One region of the Burkholderia mayonis genome, then DNA from elsewhere that is predicted to be linked to it. Evidence: riboswitches for the same ligand, from Rfam matches in the RefSeq annotation. Region 1 holds a riboswitch; each other region holds the start of a gene.

Region 1 (3,266 bases):
GCGCGAGCGCGACCCAGATCGCGGCTGCGCGCGCCGCGTGCATGCCGGCGCCGCGCGCGTCGGCCCTCATGCTGCCACTCGCGCGCGAAGGCACGAACGCCGCGACCGGCCGTCAGCGCTGCTGCCAGCCGAGCGTGACGTAGGCGCCGCGGCGCGGCGTGTTGTACGCATATGCAAGCTCGTAGTCCTTGTCGAACAGGTTGTCGATGCGCGCGCTCACGTACCACGACTTCGTGATGTCGTAGCGCGCTGACAGATTGACGATCCCGTATCCGCCGAGGCGGTTGCCGTAATCGTCGCGCGGTCCGCTCACGAACCATTCGCCGCCGACGCGCCAGCCGCCGAACGAGCGATTCGCCGAGACCGACGCGAAGCGCCGCGCGCGCCGGGTCAGATCCTCGCCGGCGGTTTCGTCGATCGGGTTCTGCAGCGTCGCCGCGACCCGCACGGCCGTCTTGCCGACATGCCCCTGCCAAGAACCCTCGACGCCCTGCACTTTCGCGCGGCCGACGTTCTGCGCGACATAGTAGGGCCCGCTCGCGGCGGGACGATAGTCGATCAGGTTCGTGTAGCGCGTCTGAAACGCAGTAACGCGCACGACGCCCACCGCATCCGACGCATACTGCACGGCCGCCTCGATCGAATGGCTGCGCTCGGGCCGGATCGACGGATTGCCTGCGTTCGGATAGTACAGATCGTTGAAGCTCGGCGCGCGAAACGCGCTCGAATAGCTCGCGGACACCTTCCAACGCTCGGTGACGTCGAGCCCGTAGCCGAGATAGTAGCTGTTCGCGCCGCCGAAATCGGAGTAGTGGTCGCGGCGCACGTTCGCCTGGAACTGGCTGTCGCCGATGCGTCCGGTGTAGCCGAGCCAGCCGGAATTCACGTGGCGCTCGGGTGCGGCGAACACGTTCGATTCGAACGACTGGTCGAGCCGCTCGTAGCCCGCCTGGATCTTGTGGCCGCGCGCAATCGTGAAATCGTTCTGCCACGAGTACTGGCGGTTGTCGGTGTCGAAGTGGTCGGTGTACGCGCCGTTCAGCGCCGACTGGCTGCGGTCCTTGCCGCTCGACACGTTCACGCGCGTCGTCCACCAGCCGGTGAGCTGGCCGTTCGCGAACGCGGACATCTGCTGGACCCGGCTGTACAGATCGTTCAGATCGGTCGGCGCGCCAAATGCGTCGTCGAAGCTGTTCTTGCCGTTCGCCTGGAAGTACGTGACGCCCGCATCCCACTTGTCGCTGAACGCGTGCCTGAGCGAAGCGGACGCGCTCTCGTTCAGATAGCCGTTCGCGTTCGGATTCGCTTGCGGCTTGAGCGCGGGATCGAGCGACGAGAATCCGTCGGTCTTGAAGCGCGCGAGCGACACGCTGAACGTCGTCTTTCCGTCCTGGTCGAGCCGGCCCGACACGCCTGCGCTCTGCGTCTGCGTGTGATAGCTGCCGTAGCTCGCCGAGAAATCGAAGCGCGGCGGATGATTGCCGCCGCGCTTCGTGAACACCTGCACGACGCCGCCGATGGCGCCGGACCCATACAGCGACGACACATTGCCGTTCACCACTTCGACGCGCTCGATCTGGTCGAGCGGAAGCTGACTGATCTGCGCCTGCCCGAGACTCGCCGAATCGACACGCACGCCGTCGATAAGCACGAGCGATTGCGTCGGCTGTGCGCCGCGCAGAAAGAGGCTTGCGCTTGCGCCCGGCCCGCCGTTGCGCACGATCTGTGCGCCGGGCGCGAGCGCGAGCAGGCCGGGCAGATCGGTCGCGCCGCTGTCGGCGATGTCCTGCGCATCGAAGAGCGTCGTTTGCGGGATCGCGTCGGCGAGCGTCTGCGGCCCGCGCTGCGCGGTGACGACGATCGGCGCGAGCTGCGCGGCCAAAGCAGATGCCGAAGAAGCAGAAGACGCGGAAGCTGCGGACGGCGCAGGCAAGACTGAAGAAGCGGGCGAAAACGATGACGATGACGAAACGGACGCGTCGCCTTGCGCAAGCGCGACGCACGGCAACCCGGACAGAGCGGCGAGCGCTGCGCGGGCGAGAGGGGTTCGCATGAAGGCATCCTGTTGAGCCACTGCGGCGCCCGCTTCCCCGCAGGCCCCGGCATCACGGAGACGGGCGCGCCCGTCTCCCCGCCTTGGCCGGTATCCGGGCTGACGACGTCACCGCCTCGCCTTCCCGCGCGCGAAGCGCAGTGGCACAGGGTCGGCGGCCGGCCGAAGAGGCCGGGCCGACGCATCGAGAGTGCGGCTTGCATCGGAACCGATGCGATCGCTTACCGTTGCGGGGGCAGCGCAGGTTGGCTCGGTCCTGGCGGACGTCGCGCCCTGCTTCCCGTTTAACCGCGCGCGAAGCGCGCGAGCACCGAGGCGGCGCCAGTTTAGGAGCGCGCGCGCGGCAGCGTCAAGGAAACGCGACGACGCAGCGCAAGAAACCTCGCCGCGCATGCCGATAAACAGATCGGCATCAACGAACGACGAAGACGATTTCGCGGCGAGAAGCGGGGGTGTTACGTCTAGAAACGTTACAGATATCGGAATGTCGTTTATTCCGCGCTAAAATGCTCGGTCTTTAGAGGACGCAGCAGATGCTCAACGAACTCGAAACCCTATCTCAAAACATCGGCCGCCTGATCGCGCTGAATCAACGCCATCAAGCGGAACGGCTCGCGCTCGAGGAGCAGGTCGCGCAATTGCGCACGGAGGCGGAAACGCTGCGCGCGGAACTCGAGCAACTACGCGACGAGCGCAACGCGCTCGCGGCGGAACGCGACACGCTGTCGGCGAAGATCGACGACGCGCAGGTGAAGCTCAACGCGATCCTCGAAAAATTGCCGCGCACGAAAAGCGTGCCGGATGCGGAAAACCAGCTCGACCTGCTCGCGCCGCAGGCGAGCGATGAAGGCGAAGGCACGACCGGCCACGGAGAACATGCATGAGCGCCAAGCAGATCGAAGTATCGATTCTCGGCCAGGCGTATCGTCTCGCCTGCTCGCCCGAAACCGAAGCGGCGCTCCTCGAAGCGGTCGCGCGCGTCGACGCGGAAATGTCGAAGATCCGAGCGAACAGCTCGGTGCGCGGCACCGATCGCATCGCCGTGATGGCGGCGCTGTCGCTCGCGTCGGAATTGCTGAGGCTGCAACAGAGCGTGCGTCACGGAGAAGCGTTCCCTGCGGAAGAAATCCGGCGTACAATGCGCCAAATGAATGAACAGCTCGGTGCAGTGCTCGCACAGCACGAGGTGCAGTAAGCAAGTTTCACCAGGTTC
Region 2 (3,266 bases), 750 kb from region 1:
TCGAGATTCGCCGGATAGATGAACGAGAACGCCGCGTCGCGCGCGATCGCGATCCGCTTGCCGGCGAGGCGCGGCGCAGCCGCCGATGCGACCGATGCGACCGATGCGCGACTGCGGTCGCTGGCGGGAGCCGCGGAGGCAATCGTTTCGTGGTCGCCATCGACGGCGTTCGTCGCTGCGGTCACGTCGTCGTCTTCGACTACGCTCGTCGTTGTGATCACGCCGTCGTCCTCGGCAATGCTTGCCGCCGCCGGCGTGTCATGGCGGCCGCCCGTGGGGCCCGGTGTCGCAACCATCCCGTGGCCGTCGGCGTCAACGAGCGCGAACTCGACGACGGGCGGCAGCTCGGCGAGCGCGGTGCGCGCGATCGCGTCAGCCGCGCGGTCGACGCGCGCATCGAGATCGGCGACGTCGTCCGGCTGATGGAGTCCGAGATGCCGCTCCGGCAGCGCGATCCGCGCGTCGCGCGGCAGATGGCCGAGCCAGCGGATCGATTCGGGCAGCGCGCCGCGCAGCAACTGCGCGTGACGATCGGAGCCGACGCGGTTCGCGAGCACGCCGTGAAACGGCACGCCGGGCCGAAAATGCGCGAGCCCGAACGCGAGCGCGGCGAAGGTCTGCGCCATCGACTGCGCGGAGATCACCGCGGCGACCGGCACGCGAAACGCCTGCGCGAGATCGGCGCTCGACGGCGTGCCGTCGAAGAGCCCCATCACGCCTTCGATCAGGATCACGTCCGCTTCGGCCGCGGCGCGCGCGAGGAGCGCGCGGCAGCCGCGTTCGCCGACCATCCCGAGATCGAGCGAATAGACGCTCGCGCCGCTCGCGCGCGCGAGCAGCATCGGGTCCAGGAAATCCGGGCCGGTCTTGAACACGCGCACGCGCCGGCCGAGCCGCCGGTGATGGCGCGCGAGCGCCGCCGTCACCGACGTCTTGCCCTGGCCGGACGCGGCGGCGCTCACGAAGAGCGCGGGGCAGGCGGGCATCGCGTCAGAACTCCACGCCGCGCTGCGCCTTCACCCCTTGCTCCTTGTACGGATGCTTGACGATCCGCATCTCGGTGACGAGGTCGGCCGCGTCGACGAGCGCGTCGGGCGCGTGCCGGCCCGTCACGACGACGTGCAGCATCGGCGCGCGCGCGGCGATCGTCGCGAGCACCTCGTCGAGCGGCAGATATTCGTATTTGAGCACCGTGTTCAGCTCGTCGAGGATCACCATCCGGTAGTCGCCGCTCTCGATCATCCGGCGCGCCTCGTCCCAGCCCTTGCGGGCGGTCGCGACGTCGGCGTCGCGGTTCTGCGTGTTCCACGTGTAGCCGTCGCCCATCGTGACGAAGTCGCATTGCGCGTTCGCGCCGAGGAAATCGCGCTCGGACGTGTGCAGCGCGCCCTTGATGAACTGCACGACGCCGACCCGCATCCCGTGGCCGAGCATCCGCACGGCCATCCCGAACGCGGCCGTGCTCTTGCCCTTGCCGTTGCCGGTGTTGACGATCAGCAAGCCTTTCTCGACGGTCGCGGCCGCCTGTTTCTTCTCGTGGCCCGCGCGGCGGCGCTCGGCCATGCGTTGATGCGATTCGGAATCGGTTTTCATCGACTGGCGTCCTGTGAGTCGTGTGGTTCGTGGATCGGAAGACGGGGCGCGGCGCGCGTCACAGCGGACCGGCGAGCGCCGCCGTCACGCCGTCGAGCGCGAGCTTGCGCACGACGAGCGCGCCGTTCGGCGCGGCGAGGAGCGCGCACGGCTCGCAGACGCCGTCGACGCCGAACCGCCCGCGCGCGGCGGCCGAAGGCGGCGTGCCGGCCGCAAACGGCGTTGCGCGCGCTGCGCGCGCGATCTGCGCGGCGATCTCGTCGCGCGAGAACGCGGCGAGCGGCCAGCCGTGGCGCGCGCAGCATTCGACGAGGCCCGGCTCGTGCGCTTTCGCGTCGAGCGTCGCGACGACGCCGACGTCGGCGAGCGACGCATGCGGCAGATGCGCGAGCGCGGCGCGGATCGCGGCCTCGATCGCATCGGCGGGCCGTCCCGCGCGGCAGCCGATGCCGAGCGCGACGCGCATCATCGGGCGGCCGCGCGAGAGGGGCGGGCGCGCGGGTTCCGGCGGCGTGAGTCGGATGGAATCATGTGGTCTCGGCAGTCGACGTCCGGCTTGCCAGCCGGTGCGCCATGCGTTGCGCGCCCGGTTCCGTCCCTCGCGGGACCGGGCGTTCGGCGAGCGCGGCTCGCCCCCTGCGTCGGCCGGTATCCGGGCTGACCGCTTGCCATCCCGCCGCCTTCCCGTCCGTGGCGAGGACAGTGGCGCAATGGCGGAATGCGCGAACGCGGCGTGCGCGTCGCAGGCGGCGTACCGTTGCGAGGACAGCACAGGCTGCGCGGGCTGGCCGCTTCCTGTTTCCCGTTTGACTGAGCGCGCGATCGCGCGCTCGGGCACCGAACGCGCGCATACGATAGCACAGCGCCGACCGCGCGAGGGCGGCATGCGGAGGGCGCGCCGCGCCCGCGCCGCCTTTTGTCCGCCTTGACGCGCTGCGCCCGCGCGCCTACACTCGCTCGCGTTTTGGTGCTCGCGTGCGGGTTCTGTCGCACGCAGTTAAACGGGAAGCAGGGAGCGTCGCCGCGTCGCGGTCCGCCAACCTGCGCTGCCCCCGCAACGGTAAGCGAATGCATCGCGCGAGCGATGCGGCGCCGGCTTCTCCGCATGCCCGCCGGCATGCGCGGCCAACCACTGGACGCATTGTGTCCGGGAAGGTGAAGCGGCGTTTTCGTCAGCCCGGATACCGGCCGAGACGCAGGGTCTGTTCGCCGATCGAGCGCATGCGCCGCGCGACAGCGAGCGGTCCCGGGGTTCAGCGCCGCGGGGATGCGGCGTGTCGTCCACGGCTTCATCGCGTCGCTTGCCGCCGCTGTGTGGCTCGTCCCCGTCCGATGCCGCGTGCTTCGGCCCGCGTCGCGCGCATGTCGCGAGCGCGCGCCGGCGCGCCGCACGCATGGGCGAACGACGGGCCGGGCGGGCAGCATGCGCATCGCGCGCGATGTCGCGCGTGTTGGCATTCTTCTTGTTTGTCGACCGTTCGCAAAGGGAGCGCCATGCTCAAATCGTTTCTCCGCCTCTTCAACGACAGTCCCGCCGAGCTGCGCGGGAAGATCGTCGGCATCTACGCGCTGCTGATCGCATTCAACGTCGGCGCATGGATCTGGGCGTTCGCCGCGTTCCACGGCCAGCCGGTGCTGCTCGGCACCGCGCTGCTCGCGTACACGTTCGGGCT
Region 3 (3,266 bases), 770 kb from region 1:
CCGCGTCGATCATGTCGAGCAGATGGAAGAGCGCGGTCGGCGCGTTGCCGATCGCGACGACGCTGCCCGCGAGGTGCGGACGCCACAGCTCGAGCGCCGCCGCCGAGCGCGTATTGCCGATCTCGCGCGCGAGCTGCGGCACGTCGGGCTCGCCGAGCGTGCAGAGCACGGGGTTCGCGGCGGGCAGCCGCGCGCGCGTGACGCCTTCGGCGACCATCCGTGCGTCACAGAGGATCGGCGCGCCGGCTTTCAGCGCCGCGCGGCCCGCCGCGCCCGCGCCCTCGGAAAACCGCAGGTCGCGAACGATGTCGACCATCCCGCACGCATGGATCACGCGCACAGCGAGTTTTTCGAGGTCGGGCGGCACGTTCGTCAGATCGGCTTCCGCACGGATCGTCGCGAACGATTCGCGGTAGATCGCGTCGCCGTCGCGAAGGTAGTCAAGCATCAATGTCATCCTGAATGGGCCGCGTGTCGCGCGAGAGCGCGGCGGCGGCCTGGTCGATCGTCAGTTGGCGCGCGACGGCGTGGCCGAAGCCCGTCGCGCCGTCGCGCCGATAGAGGTCGTAGCGGCCCGCCGCGGTCGCGACGAGCGTGTGCGCGGCCGCGTGCGGCAATGCGCACGAGCGCGCGCAGCCGCTCAAGTGCACGTCGATGGGCGCGGCAAGCTGCGCGGCGAGCGCGCGCGCGTCGGCTTTCGTGTCGGCGGGCGAACGTGCGCAGCCCGTCGAGCCCGCGCATGCGACGACGTGCGCGAGCGGCGCCGACGCATCGCACACGAAGCCGAGCGCAGCGACGCGCGCGAGGACATCGCGCGCGGCATCGCGCGCGACGCCCGGCAGCATCACGCCTTGCCAAGGCGTGATCCGCAGCGTGCCGTCGCCGTGCGTATCGGCGAGCGCGGCGAGCGCTTCGAGCGTCGCGGCGTCGAGCCGGCCGAGCGGCGGCTGCGCGCCGACGACGCAGCGCGCCGGGTCCCGCTCGGGCCGGATGCCGAAACGCAGCGCCGTATCGCCGCGCGCGCGCCGCCAGCCGGCGAGATCCGCGCCGCGCCGCAGTGCGAACGGCAGCCGTGCTTCGGCATGCGAAAGGAATGCATCGGGCGTGCATGTCGCGAGCAGATCGCGCATGCGCGTCGCGCCGGCCGGCGCGCGCTCGACGAAACTCGTCACGAGCGCGCGCACGCATTCGACCGCCTGCGCCGGCGCGACGGCCGCGAGCGCGCCGGCATGCGGCGCGGCCGGCTCGCCCTCGACGGGCGGGCAGCCGGCCAGGCCGATCGCGAGCCACGTGTCGCCTCGCGCGTCGCGCAGCGCGGACAGCCAGATGTCGTGCGGATGATCGAGCGCGGCGAGCCGCTCGCCGCCGTCGAGCAGCACGGAGAATTTCGGCGACAGCGCGGCGCAGCATGGCTCCGTCTGCAGCATGTCGAGGAGGCGGGCCGCGAGCGCGGCGCCGTCGACGAGCGCGTGCGGATCGCGGCCGGCCGTCGGGCTCAGCATCAGGTTGCGCACGTCGTCGCGCGCGGCGACGCATGCGTCGAGCGACGCCGCCGGCAAGCCTTCCGTCAGCGGTCCGAGCCCCGCATCGATCAGGGCGCGGCTGACGTGCGCCTCGCTGCCGGCCGTCACGCCGCGCAATTGCAGGTTCGCGCGATTGGTCGCTTCGATCACGCCCGAGCCGAACGCACGCGCGACGGCCGCGACCGCGCGCGCCTGCGCGGCGGCGAGCGCGCCGCCCGGCAGCTTGATCCGGCACAGGCCGCCGTCGCGCGCGGCGACGATGCGCACGAGCCCCGGGCACGCGCTCGCGGCGCGGGCGGCGTCGGATGAAAAAACGGCGGCGGAAGGATTCAACGGCGCTCCGGATCAGGCGTCGCGCGACGGCCCGAGCCGGCCGTTCCGCGCGAATGCGCGCGAGCGGCGAGCTACGGCATCGGTACACCCCGCCCGATGTTGGCTGGCACGAACGAAACGTCCCGGCAGGTCTCCTGGCTGGCAGGTCGTCATCCGCAGCGGGCCTTCCCGGCGGCCGCGAGTGGGCGGCGTGGCCAGTGGCGTGGATCGGATGCGGACTCGCTACTCACAGTTGCGGGGGCAGCCGCAGCGGCGCGGCGCGCCCTGCGTTCCCTCTTGGGCCCCGTGGGGCGCCGGTCGACGGACGCTGTATTATGCCTTTTTTCGCCACGCCAGAGCGCAGGATGCGCGGCGCGCAGGCGACGCTTTCAGGATCGACGGGAACACGATGGAGTACGACGGATGACCGCGTGGTTGACGGTGGTGGGCATCGGCGACGACGGATACGCGGGCCTCGGCAAGCGCGCGCGGCGCGCGCTCGCCGAGGCGGCGGTGGTGATGGGCGGCGAGCGTCACCTCGCGATGCTGCCGGCGCGGCACGGGGCCGAGCGCGCACCGTGGCCGAAGCCGTTCGATCTCGCGCCGCTTCTCGCGCGCCGTCCCGCGCGCGCGTGCGTGCTCGCGAGCGGCGACCCGATGCTGTTCGGCATCGGCGCGACGCTCGCACGCACGCTCGCGCCGCACGAATGGCGCGTGCTGCCCGCGCCGTCGTCGCTGTCGCTCGCGGCCGCGCGCATCGGCTGGGCGCTGCAGGACGTCGACGCGGTGTCGCTCGTCGGCCGGCCGCTCGCGTCGCTCCACCGGCATCTGTATCCGGGCCGGCGTCTGCTCGTGCTGAGCGCCGACGGCGCGACGCCTGCCGCGATCGCGGGCGCGCTGGTCGCACGCGGCTTCGGGCCGAGCGCGCTCAGCGTGTTCGAGCATCTCGGCGGCCGGCTCGAGCGGCGCATCGACGCGCGCGCGCACGCGTGGGGCGACGCGCGCACGGCGGCGCTCAATCTCGTCGCGATCGAATGCCGCGCGTGCGTCGATGCGCCGCGTCTCGCGCTCACGCCCGGCTTGCCCGACGACGCGTACCGCCACGACGGGCAGTTGACGAAACGCGATCTGCGCGCGCTCGCGCTCGCGCGGCTCGCGCCCGCGCCGGGCGAATTGCTGTGGGACGTCGGCGCGGGCTCCGGGTCGATCGGCATCGAATGGATGCGCGCGCATCCGAGCTGCAAGACGATCGCGATCGAAGCGCATCCGGACCGGCAGCGCTTCATCGAGCACAACCGCGACGCGCTCGGCGTGCCCGCGCTCGAGCTCGTCGCGGGCCGCGCGCCCGACGCGCTCGCGGGCCTGCCCGCGCCCGACGCGGTGTTCGTCGGCGGCGGCGTGAGCCGCGACGGCATGCTCGACGCATGCTGG

The links. Region 1 has a riboswitch for cobalamin ahead of WS70_RS05305 (TonB-dependent receptor domain-containing protein). Riboswitches for the same ligand answer to the same signal wherever they lie in the genome.
Region 2: linked by a shared signal. The riboswitch ahead of WS70_RS08970 (cobalamin biosynthesis protein) and the one ahead of WS70_RS05305 (TonB-dependent receptor domain-containing protein) in region 1 are both predicted to bind cobalamin.
Region 3: linked by a shared signal. The riboswitch ahead of cobG (precorrin-3B synthase) and the one ahead of WS70_RS05305 (TonB-dependent receptor domain-containing protein) in region 1 are both predicted to bind cobalamin.

The regions. Positions count from the first base shown of each region.
Region 1 is NZ_CP013386.1:1,057,200-1,060,465, reverse strand. Features, by position in the region: gene WS70_RS05310 (FecCD family ABC transporter permease) at 1-43, opposite strand, end outside; gene WS70_RS05305 (TonB-dependent receptor domain-containing protein) at 113-2,053, opposite strand; cobalamin riboswitch at 2,122-2,383, opposite strand; gene WS70_RS05300 (hypothetical protein) at 2,587-2,937, shown strand; gene WS70_RS05295 (cell division protein ZapA) at 2,934-3,248, shown strand.
Region 2 is NZ_CP013386.1:1,810,757-1,814,022, forward strand. Features, by position in the region: gene WS70_RS08960 (cobyrinate a,c-diamide synthase) at 1-986, opposite strand, end outside; gene cobO (cob(I)yrinic acid a,c-diamide adenosyltransferase) at 991-1,593, opposite strand; gene WS70_RS08970 (cobalamin biosynthesis protein) at 1,652-2,062, opposite strand; cobalamin riboswitch at 2,220-2,451, opposite strand; cobalamin riboswitch at 2,542-2,800, shown strand; gene WS70_RS08975 (HoxN/HupN/NixA family nickel/cobalt transporter) at 3,088-3,266, shown strand, end outside.
Region 3 is NZ_CP013386.1:1,828,882-1,832,147, forward strand. Features, by position in the region: gene WS70_RS09035 (precorrin-8X methylmutase) at 1-448, opposite strand, end outside; gene cobG (precorrin-3B synthase) at 441-1,856, opposite strand; cobalamin riboswitch at 1,964-2,171, opposite strand; gene WS70_RS09045 (bifunctional cobalt-precorrin-7 (C(5))-methyltransferase/cobalt-precorrin-6B (C(15))-methyltransferase) at 2,259-3,266, shown strand, end outside.